One region of the Neobacillus sp. NPDC093182 genome, then DNA from elsewhere that is predicted to be linked to it. Evidence: riboswitches for the same ligand, from Rfam matches in the RefSeq annotation. Region 1 holds a riboswitch; the other holds the start of a gene.
What was found. Region 1 has a riboswitch for cobalamin ahead of ACIQAA_RS27755 (energy-coupling factor ABC transporter permease). Riboswitches for the same ligand answer to the same signal wherever they lie in the genome.
Positions count from the first base shown of each region.

Region 1 (5,610 bases):
GCCTAATTCCGGAGAAGCAAAGAGATTAAACCAACTTGGAGAATTACAGCAATCATACACAGATAAATTTGCTCTAAAGGAAGTGCAGCAGTACGCAAAATTTAGCTTTACCATTACAAAACCAACATATATACCTGAAGGATATATACAAGTTGACGAAAACTACTCTATCGAAAATGAAGCTAAGGAACCAGTAGTTTCATTAAATTATAGTGATGGGGAGTTTGTGTTTTGGACAAACCAGCAGAAAATAAATCAAAAAGATATTATGGAGGAAATGCAAGAGGCTGGTCCTTTTGAAAAATCCGAAACCTATTCTTTAAATGGAGTTCAGTTTGATTATGTTTCCTCTAATGATGAGAGTGCTAGTTTCAGGGGTGGTATGCGGGTTACTGTTCCAGAAAAAGGTTACAAAATTGTTATGTTTGCAGAAGTATTGACAAAAGAAGAAATGGAAAAAGTATTGCTGTCTATGATTGAAAAGTAATGGGCTTTTCCAATAAAGGGGGTATATCACCCTCGTATTAAAGGGATGATGGCGATTGTGAGTTAAAAGCAATCGCTTTTTCTTTAATGCACAATATTCCTGTAATGATTTTGTAAAAAAATACACTTAAACAAATAGTTGTTTGGTTGAATATCAAAAATTATTAATAAGCCGAAAATATGCAAGGCTTTATTCATTTCTTGCATATTCCCAATGGTGTAATGGTGATCACAGTGATCATACTTACCGCTACTTGAGGTCGGAGAAAGCTTTAAGGAGATTGACAGCTCCAGGCGAGTTTGGTGAAGAAAAGGAACGGCCGTACTCCTTGTAGAAGCAGCAAAGGTTATATTGGCGAAAATTGAGGTGAAGCCCTGACTGCTTGGAATTTCAAGCAGGAAAAAGTGCAGTCTCCACTGTGGTTTAACATACAAAAAAGAACCATCCAATATCGATGGTTGATAACCATTGAGGTATTACTTGAAGGTATGAAAATGTTTAAAACATTGAAAGTTGTGGTAAACATCCATAAAGATAGGAGATGATCGAATGGATGGACAAAAACAAAGTTACTATATCAATATTCAATCTAATGAAATATTCAGAGGACCTTACGAGGGAGAGTGGGATTTTAAAATTGAAGCGACAGAATCTCAAGTAAATTTCCTTGAACGACTTTTTAATCGAATGGATGAAACAGATTGGGAAAGTTATTTTCGATCACATATTCCTTATCTTGGATATCATCATCAGCCTCAAAATAGGGAATATGACCAGCGAATATTATGGACCTATACGATGCTTTATGACTTAGGTGATGAGAAAACCCGAGCTCATATTAGAAAAATGGGAATTCTAAATGAAGATAGTGCAACTATTCAGCACAAAAGCTTTTAATCTTACTAGAACCTCTCGGAATGATATTAAATGGCTAAATGGTGATTTACTTACAAAAAGAAGTAAACGCAGTCAGTCCCATACCTTGGGAAATTGGCTGCGTTTTTTTGAATAATAAAGCTTTAATTGAATATTAAAGAATTATAAGGAAAAAGCTTAGTCCAGCAAACGGTCTTAATTTCCTTGATACAATCTTGTGGTACCAGTCACTTTAATACGTTCAAGAAACTCTCATCCTTTTTCAGAGTTGATTGTCTAATTCTACTCTTCATGATGCAAACGGAAAGGTAAATATTGATCAGTTCTACGATAATGTTCTAGAATTGACAGAATTTGAGAAGGAACAAATTAAAGCACTGGGCTTTAATGAAGAAAAGCTAAAAAAACAGTTAGGCTTAACGGAATTAACGGGAGGGGAAACAAATTATCCTTATCCTGAGAAAATCAGTTCCCGGCCAACATTAGAATTAAACGGCATATGGGGCGGATTTCAGGGGGAAGGTACAAAAACCGTCATTCCTAACGAGGCACACGCCAAAATCACTTGCCGTCTAGTCAATAATCAAAATCCAGAAAAAATCCAGGGCTTAATCAAAAAGCATTTGGAAGAACAAGCACCAAAAGGATGCACGGTAAAAGTAACACTTCATGTTACAGGTAATCCCTTCTTAACCCCAATCGATGATCCGATGATTCAAAAAGCGGCTGAAGCTTATGAACAGGTTTATGGAAAAGCACCTGTTTATAAAAGAGAAGGAGGCTCCATTCCGATTGTATCGGATTTCAACCATACCTTAAATACTCCAGTTGTCTTAATGGGATTCGGGCTGCCAGATGAAAATCTCCATGCTCCAAATGAACATTTTAACTTAGAAAATTTTGATAAAGGGATCTTAACGATCTGTTCGTTTTTGGAATTGATCTGAATAGATAGGTAAAGGAGGGATCGCATAGCACCCCTCTTTTTTGCCGATAAAAGTGCCAGGATCCTTCCAAATTTTGGACGGTACCGGCACGTTTTTTATGTGCGTCTGGTGGGTTCTATTCCCACACAGTCCCGCCAACCTTGAAATATAAGGGTTATTGAGGATTTTTAATGAAGTTAGAAAAGGAGAAAATTAGTGGGCAAACAAGTCAAAATTTCTTCTTTGGTCACGCTTTGGTCACATTGATTTATTGGTCACTTCATAGTTTATTTAACAAGCTGCTCAAATTGATGAGCGGCTTCTTTTTGTAAATTTGGTAACAAGAAAATATGGTAGACAGCAAGAGTCTGTTAATGTAATATAAAGAAAATCATATACATATTTTAAACAGGTGTTATGCATGTAAGAATGTATAGCTTAATAGGGAAGTTCGGTGAAAGTCCGACACGGTACCCGCCACTGTAATCCGGAGCGACTTGCACAATGTCACTGCTTTATTTTAAAGTGGGAAGACGCAAGGAGCATCGATGGTAAGTCAGGAGACCTGCCTGTTTAGAAAGTACGACGTGACCTACGGGATATAGGGATGTGTTTACGGAGACGGAAGTATGCTTTTTTATTAATAAAGCAGAACATACCAGTGTTTTTTGTGAGCATTTAAACCCACCAGGTTTAAATGCTCTTTTTAGTTTGGTCACTATTTTAACGATGGAGGTAAGTTTAAAGTGAAAAAAAGATCATTATGGTTTTCATTTGTTGTACTGTTAGGTTTAGCAAGCTATTTTTGGACGAATTCTTATCGTCCAGCCTATGCGATGCATATTATGGAAGGATTTCTACCATTGGGTTGGGCTGTTTTTTGGTGGGGGATCACCATTCCATTTGTTGCCGTTGGAATACGATCGATTACGAAGAAATTAAAAGAAAATCCTGAATTGAAATCAATCCTAGGTCTGTCTGGTGCATTTGCATTCGTATTATCTGCGTTGAAAATTCCTTCAGTGACAGGTAGTTGTTCCCATCCAACGGGTGTAGGATTGGGGTCAATTTTATTTGGTCCAACGGCGATGAGTGTTTTAGGAACAATAGTCCTTTTATTTCAATCACTATTGTTAGCACATGGTGGAATTACTACTTTAGGCGCGAATGCATTTTCAATGGCTGTCGTTGGACCTTTCCTTTCTTACGGAATATACAAGTGTGGAAGAAAAATGAATGTATCCGTCGCCGTTTCAGTCTTTTTAGCTGCAATGTTAGGGGATTTGGGGACATATTTAGTGACATCGGTTCAATTAGCTTTAGCTTTCCCTGCTGAGATAGGTGGATTCGTGGCTTCATTTGTAAAGTTTGCTAGTATCTTTGCTTTTACACAAGTACCTTTAGCGATTAGTGAAGGCTTACTTACGGTTATTGTGATGAACTTACTCCAAAAATATAATATGACAGAATTAAATCAATTACCTACACTGAAGGAGGCAAGGTAACATGAGAAATGGAGTATTATTTTTATTCGTGATTCTATTAGCAATTATTCCTTTGATTTTTTTAAAAAATGCTGAATTTGGTGGGGCAGATGGGCAAGCGGAGGAAGTGATTACCGAAGTAGCACCTGACTATGAGCCTTGGTTTAATGCCATATGGGAACCACCAAGTGGAGAGATTGAAAGTTTACTATTCTCGTTACAAGCGGCTCTCGGAGCCATCATCATCGGCTATGTAATTGGATATGGAAAAGCTAGAAAAAAGTATTCTTCATCCAAACAATAGCAGAATGAAGTGAAAACTATGATAAAAATTGATGATTATGCTTATATCAGCGGATTAAAAGATGTTCATCCCGTTGAGAAGGTCATCCTTGCGCTGATCTTTCTCTTTTTTACAATTCTTTCAAAAAATATTTCGGTGGCTTGTTTTACCTTTACTGTCATGAGTATTTTGGTGCTATTCAAGGCGAAAATCCCGTTTATTGCATATTTGAAACTTCTTTTCGTCCCTTTTATATTCTTAATGACAAGCTTGGTTGCCATACTATTTTCCATTGCACCTAATTATCAAGAAGATCTTGAGGTGCTTTGGATGGCTAAAATAGGTTCATGGCAAATCTATATTAGCTCAAATAGTATCCAACAATCATACGAACTAGCTACAACTATATTAGCAAGTGTGAGCTGTTTATATTTTCTTGTTTTATCAACTCCTCTTAATCAATTAATGTGGATATTAAAAAAAGTAAAACTACCCACCGTTTTTGTAGAATTAATCGGGATTACGTATCGATTTATCTTTGTTTTATTGGAAAAGATGAATGAAATTTATATTGCACAATCTAGCAGGCTTGGCTATCAAAATTATAGAAGCTGGTTTTCCAGCGTAGCACAGCTTATTGTCAGCCTTTTCATAAAATCGATGCACGCAGCAAAAGAGCTTCAAATCACAATTGATAGTCGAGGTGGAGATGAACATTTGTATGATGTGGATTTATCATTGGGCTATAAGCGAGGGCATTTTGTCATTATTTTTATTTCGTTTGTAACACTTTTCTTGATAGAAACTATGACAAAATCATGAAAGAACAATGAAAAGGAAGTATGTAGAGTGAGTGAACAAATATTAACGTTTGAACATGTTTCTTATCAATATGCTGATGGAACAATGGCATTGAATCAGATAAATCTTTCCATTGAAAAAGGGAAGAAAATAGCCTTATTAGGGAACAATGGCGCTGGGAAATCGACACTATTTCTTCTTATGAACGGAATATTAAAGCCAACAAGTGGCAGCATTTTATACAATGGAAAGAAGTTGACCTATAAACGGAAAGAGATTCAGCAATTAAGGCAGCAAGTCGGTATTGTGTTCCAAAACTCTGAAACCCAACTTTTTTCATCTACTGTCTATGAAGATATTAAGTTCGGTCCAAAAAATTTAAATTTACCCACCGAAGAAGTTGAGAGGTGTGTAAAGGAAGTCATCACACTAACAGAAACGGAATCGCTTAAAGATAAACCCCCTCACTTTTTAAGTATCGGACAGAAAAAAAGGGTAGCAATTGCTGGAATTGTTGCCATCGATCCTGAATTAATGGTATTAGATGAACCAACAGCTGGGCTCGATCCTTACTATTCAAAAAGAATGTTGAATCTATTGGAAAAGATTCATCATCGAAACCGGACGATTCTATTGTCTACACATAATGTAAATCTTGCTTATGAGTGGGCAGATGAGGTTATCATCTTAAACAATGGGCATTTGCTAGCTCAAGGAACACCGGTTGAGGTTTTTAGTAAAAGAGAAATACTC
Region 1 covers NZ_JBIVOI010000020.1:82,457-88,066, reverse strand. Annotated here, with positions in the region: gene ACIQAA_RS27770 (DUF4367 domain-containing protein) at 83-487, shown strand; gene ACIQAA_RS27765 (hydrolase) at 1,037-1,384, shown strand; gene ACIQAA_RS27760 (M20/M25/M40 family metallo-hydrolase) at 1,636-2,310, shown strand; cobalamin riboswitch at 2,683-2,876, shown strand; gene ACIQAA_RS27755 (energy-coupling factor ABC transporter permease) at 3,126-3,794, shown strand; gene ACIQAA_RS27750 (energy-coupling factor ABC transporter substrate-binding protein) at 3,796-4,077, shown strand; gene cbiQ (cobalt ECF transporter T component CbiQ) at 4,096-4,878, shown strand; gene ACIQAA_RS27740 (energy-coupling factor ABC transporter ATP-binding protein) at 4,906-5,610, shown strand, end outside.

Region 2 (5,610 bases), on a different contig from region 1:
GCGTATTAATACGCAGAAACACATCTTTTTCTTGATTACTAAGGGAATCCCATTGTTTTATATCATCCTGCATATTGATTTCCTGCGGTTTCCAAAAATTTGATAATAGAGTTTGATATAAATCGTACATTTTTGGATAGGCAATATCATTCCAGTTAAGGATTCCCGATGACTTTCCATTTATGATTCCGGTGGATTTGTTTGGAAAGTCAGGATTGAGTAATTGTATTTTGGTTAATGGTGTATGAATCATGAAATAAACTTCCTCCATTCTTCTCTGCTAACTTTGACATGCTTCACATTCTTCTATCTCCGATTGAGAAGTACTTCTTATGTAATAAGTCGTCTTTAAGCCCTGCCTCCATGCTTCCCTATGAAGATTTAATAACTCTACCGCTTTAATATCATGACGAACATAGAGATTGAAACTAATCGATTGGTCGATATGGCGCTGTCTGGCGGCATTTTGCCTAATACTCCATGTTTGATCCAACGCATGACGAGTTCGTCGATAAAAATTGTAACTGTTATGGTCCAAATCGGGTGCCGTTACTTTAAATTTGAAATTTTTCTTCTCCTCCGCGTATTCGACTGCATACAAAGGGTCAATCCCATCTGTTGAACCGCCAATCTTTGCTGTGGATGAGTTTGGAGCAATCGCCATCATCCAGCCATTTCGAACCCCATACTTTGTAATATCTTCCATCAGTTGGTTCCAACGATTTGTTTTATATCCTTTGCGCTCAAAATACTGGCCTGACTGCCATTCTGAACCTTCAAATTTTGGATAACTGCCTTTTTCCTTTGCTAATTCCATAGAAGAACGAATGGTAAGGTAAGCAATATCCTCATATAAACGATCTGCATATTCAACTGCTTCATCAGACTCCCAAAAGATGCCTTCTAACGCAAGGAGGTGATGCCAGCCAAACGTACCTAAGCCTACAGGACGGTATTGCTTATTAGTGACTTCCGCTTGTCCCACTGAAATGGTATTAAGATCAATTACATTGTCTAGCATTCTCATTTGGATTGAAACCAATCTTTCTAGTACATTCCCTTTTACAGCTTTCGGCAGATTAATAGATGATAGATTGCAGACAACAAAGTCCCCAGGTTTACGAACAATGACAATATTTCCTTCTTCATCCTTATATTCTTTAACAATCGTGGTGGCAGACATATTTTGCGTGATCTCTGTACACAAATTACTGCAAAAAATCGACGCACATCCATATCCTCTTGCATGTTTGTTTGGATTTTGACGATTGACTTCATCCCGATAAAACATATATGGCGTACCGGTTTCTAATTGAGAAATCATAATCCTTGCCATTATATCCATCGCCCGATAAGTTTTTCGAGGAAGAAAAGGATGTTTTACTGCTTCTTCATACTTTTCTGTAAAAAACTTTACATCACACTCGTCATAAAAATCTTCCAAGCCCAGGGGATTCCCGTCTTGGTCCTTCCACCCCATTATTTGTTTTACTTGATGAGGACAAAAGGTGTGCCATTCTCCAACACTTCGACCGTTTTCATCTACTTCTTCTAATTTCTTCATAAACAAGTCAGGTATGGAAACACCCGTAAAAATATCATGAGCCTTTCGTCTTTCGTCACCGTTATTTGTCTTTAAGTCTAAAAAGCCATTCATAATATCTTTATGAAATACATCTAAATAAACGGCGATTGCTCCCTGCCTTTGGCCCAATTGGTCGACACTCACAGCCGTATCATTAATAAGCCGAATCCATGGAACCACCCCAGAGGAATTACCTTTAAATTTCTTGATATCTGAACCTAAGGCACGTACCTTGCCTAGGTAAACACCTAGCCCGCCACCGTCTTTACTTAATCTAGCAAAATCCCAATTGTTCAAATAAATTCCATCTAAAGAATCGTCCACTGTATCAATAAAACAGGAAGAGAGCTGCCCAAAGCTTTTTCCGGCATTTGATAGAGTTGGTGTTGCAACGGTCATATACAAGTTGCTAAGTGCCCAATATGCTTCTTTTACAAGGTTTAACCTGTTTCCTTTTTGTTCTTTTCTCATTAATGTCATGGCGATGACCATAAACCGTTCTTGAGGTAACTCGTATAGTTTTCCTTCGTAATCTTTCGCCAAATAACGATCTGCTAGTAAGAACAGCCCTATATAATTAAACAAATTGTCCCGTTCTGATGTAATTACTGCGCCTAGTGTATCAATCTCTTCTTTTGAATAGTCATGTAATAGATCCTCGGAATAGATTCCTATTTTTGTTAATTCAGCAATCAGCGTGTAAAAACCTCCGTATTTTTCTTCCGGCTCGTATCCCCTGCTGCTTGACGCATTTTGATAAAGTTCCTGTAAATAAAGATTTGCTGCTAGAAAGGTCCAGTTTGGATCGCTCATTGAAATTTGATTTAATGCATAAAAAAGGGATTGTTCATATATGGAAGAGTCTTCAAGATTAGCGATCTTTTCAACTAATTCATTTGTGTTCAGATTATATTTTTCAGAAGCTTTTTTCACTGCCGCCAAAACCGAATCCTTGTCTGAATAAACACTGTTTACTGCCATACCAAATTCCTCATTTCTTTTCATAATGACTTCGTGAGTGAAACGACAAAAAACCCATCTATGAAGATGGGTTTGATAACGTGGATTAATCTATCATACAGGCTCATTCACTGTAATAGTAGGTATACCCTCGTTATATCTTCCCAGCTCCCGAAGAAGATAATACGTAATAGAAATGGCAGGTCTCCTGACTTGTGCTTCTCCCTACTCTAATCCCTTCCCGTCCGTAGACAGTGGATATGATTATTTCGTCAGCACTTACAGTTGCGGGTACAGTTCTGGATTCTCACCAGATTCCCTATTAAGTCTATATAGACACCATTTATATTGGTTATTTTCTATATTTAGTGTTTTGATTTATTGCTCACTACTAAATATTGTATATGTTCAACTATAATATACTATTTTCACTTTGACAATAACAAAAATAATTCTCAGAAAATTGTGTACGAACGATTTTTTATATGTTATATTAATTGGCAATTACATATCGTGTAAGAATTGGTGCCAAGCTGAGGCTTGGCTTAATAGGGAAGAACGGTGCAAATCCGTCGCTGTCCCGCAACTGTAATTCGGAGTGAATCACAAATACCACTGTCTTTTGATGGGAAGGTGTGATGAACATTGATGATGAGCCAGGAGACCTGCCAATTTGTAGTACACACCAGATACCTACGTGGAAATAGGTGGTGACATTCATTTGTACGACAAACGAGTTATGAGTTGTATTGTTTATGCAAGATTTTTAAACATACCTTTAACTTGATTGTATAGCCATTTCCGGTTCCTGGAGATGGCTTTTTTGTATTTGGATATATGTAAATGAAAAGGAGGAATCGTAAATGAAATTAGCTAGTACAGCCATTGGGTACCCCTACATTGGTGGTAATCGAGAGTGGAAACGTTGTGTGGAATCTTTTTGGAAGGGTGAAAAATCAGAGGAAGCGTTTATCTTTGAGATGAAGACCATTCGTTTAAATCATTTGAAGCATCAGCAATCCTTAGGATTAGACATACTTACGGTTGGAGATTTTACCTTTTATGACCGTATGCTGGACCTTGCGACCATGTTCGGTTTAATTCCAGCCCGTTATAATTGGACTGGTGAAAAGGTAAATCTTACAACTTATTACGCAATGGCACGTGGAGCAAACGATGTTGTGGCTTCTGAAATGACAAAATGGTTTAATACAAACTACCACTACATTGTACCTGAGTATGAAGGCAAGCCACTAAAATTAACTCAAAACTACATTTTAGATTATTTTTTAGAAGCGAAGTTTGAACTAGGTCTAATTACAAAACCAACCATTATAGGTCCCTATACTTTTGTACAATTATCTAAAGGCTACGATTCGATATCAAAAGCATCATTTATTTTAAGACTCTTACCTCTTTATGTTCAAGTACTCCAACAACTTGTAGATGCAGGAGCACAGTGGATACAAGTGGAAGAACCAGCATTAGTCCTTTCACTAGCACCTGAAGATATCAAACTAGTTCAACAAATTTATAAACAATTAGCAGAAGAAGTACCTGCAGCGAAACTGATGTTACAAACCTATTTTGAAGGACTATCAGCGTATGAAGACCTCATACAATTACCTGTCGCTGGAGTTGGGCTTGATTTTATTCATGGTGCTGATCAGAATATGGCTTCACTCCGTAAATACGGTTTCCCACAAGATAAAATATTAGGGATTGGTATCATAAATGGGCGTGATATTTGGCGGGCAAGTTTGGCTGAAAAAGCAATGATGACCAAAGCTATTTTATCCTTAAGCGGCGTAAATGAAGCGTGGGTTCAATCTTCTTGCAGTTTACAGCATGTACCTGTCACAACTAAATCTGAAAAGACTCTGGACAAGACATTACTAAACGCATTATCCTTTGCCGATGAGAAAATCATCGAGTTAACGCATATAACATCCTTCGTTTCAGACGAGAACTGGTCTGGAAGTAAAAGTGTGTCACAAAGTATAGTGGCAATTCAAGCCTTAGAGCAGCATGAGGGAAGGAAAAATCCACGTGTGAAGGAGCTTTTATTACAAGTCAAGCCAGAGCATTTTACACGTCCAATGCCCTTTAAAGAACGTCAATCTTTACAAAAAGAAGCTTTACAATTACCGGATTTTCCAACCACAACGATTGGAAGCTTCCCTCAATCCGATCAAGTAAAAAGAACGCGTACTGCATGGCGTAAAAAAGAAATTACCGACTTGAAATATGCTGAGTTTTTGAAAAGTGAAACCGCACGCTGGATTCAAATTCAGGAAGAAATTGGCCTTGATGTTTTCGTGCATGGTGAATTTGAGCGAACCGATATGGTAGAGTACTTTGGTGAAAAGCTCAAAGGTTTTGCTTTTACAGAAAAAGCCTGGGTGGTATCATATGGGTCACGTTGTGTGAAACCGCCGATTATTTATGGTGACGTCGAGTGGACATCTCCAATGACCGTGAAGGAAGTTGCAGAAGCACAGCGATTAACGTCGAAGTATGTGAAAGGGATGTTAACAGGACCTGTCACAATATTAAATTGGTCATTTGTTCGTGATGATCTTTCTCGTGAACACGTTGCCAACCAAATTGCCTTAGCGTTGAAGGAAGAAATTCAAGCATTAGAAAATGCAGGCATTGCCATAATTCAGGTGGATGAACCAGCTTTACGTGAAGGCTTGCCACTAAGGAAAGAAGACTGGAATGACTATTTATCATGGGCTGTGAATGCATTCAAGCTCGCGACTTCTAGTGTGAGAAATGAAACTCAAATTCATACCCATATGTGCTATTGTGAGTTTAATAACTTCATAGAGCCAATTCGTGCCCTTGACGCAGATGTCATTTCAATCGAAACGTCTAGAAGTCACGGGGAACTAATTCAATCACTAAAACAAAATCCATATGAACTTGGTATCGGTTTAGGTGTTTATGATATACACAGCCCCCGTGTGCCAAGTGTAGAAGAAATCGACACTATATTAAACGAAAGCTTAGAGATTATTTCAAAAGAACAGTTTTGGGTGAATCCAGATTGTGGTTTAAAA
Region 2 covers NZ_JBIVOI010000017.1:9,184-14,793, forward strand. Annotated here, with positions in the region: gene ACIQAA_RS25560 (ribonucleotide-diphosphate reductase subunit beta) at 1-253, opposite strand, end outside; gene ACIQAA_RS25565 (ribonucleoside-diphosphate reductase subunit alpha) at 281-2,590, opposite strand; cobalamin riboswitch at 2,727-2,904, opposite strand; cobalamin riboswitch at 3,052-3,232, shown strand; gene metE (5-methyltetrahydropteroyltriglutamate--homocysteine S-methyltransferase) at 3,409-5,610, shown strand, end outside.
Region 2: it holds a riboswitch for cobalamin, as region 1 does, so the genes downstream of both, metE (5-methyltetrahydropteroyltriglutamate--homocysteine S-methyltransferase) here and ACIQAA_RS27755 (energy-coupling factor ABC transporter permease) in region 1, are expected to answer to the same signal.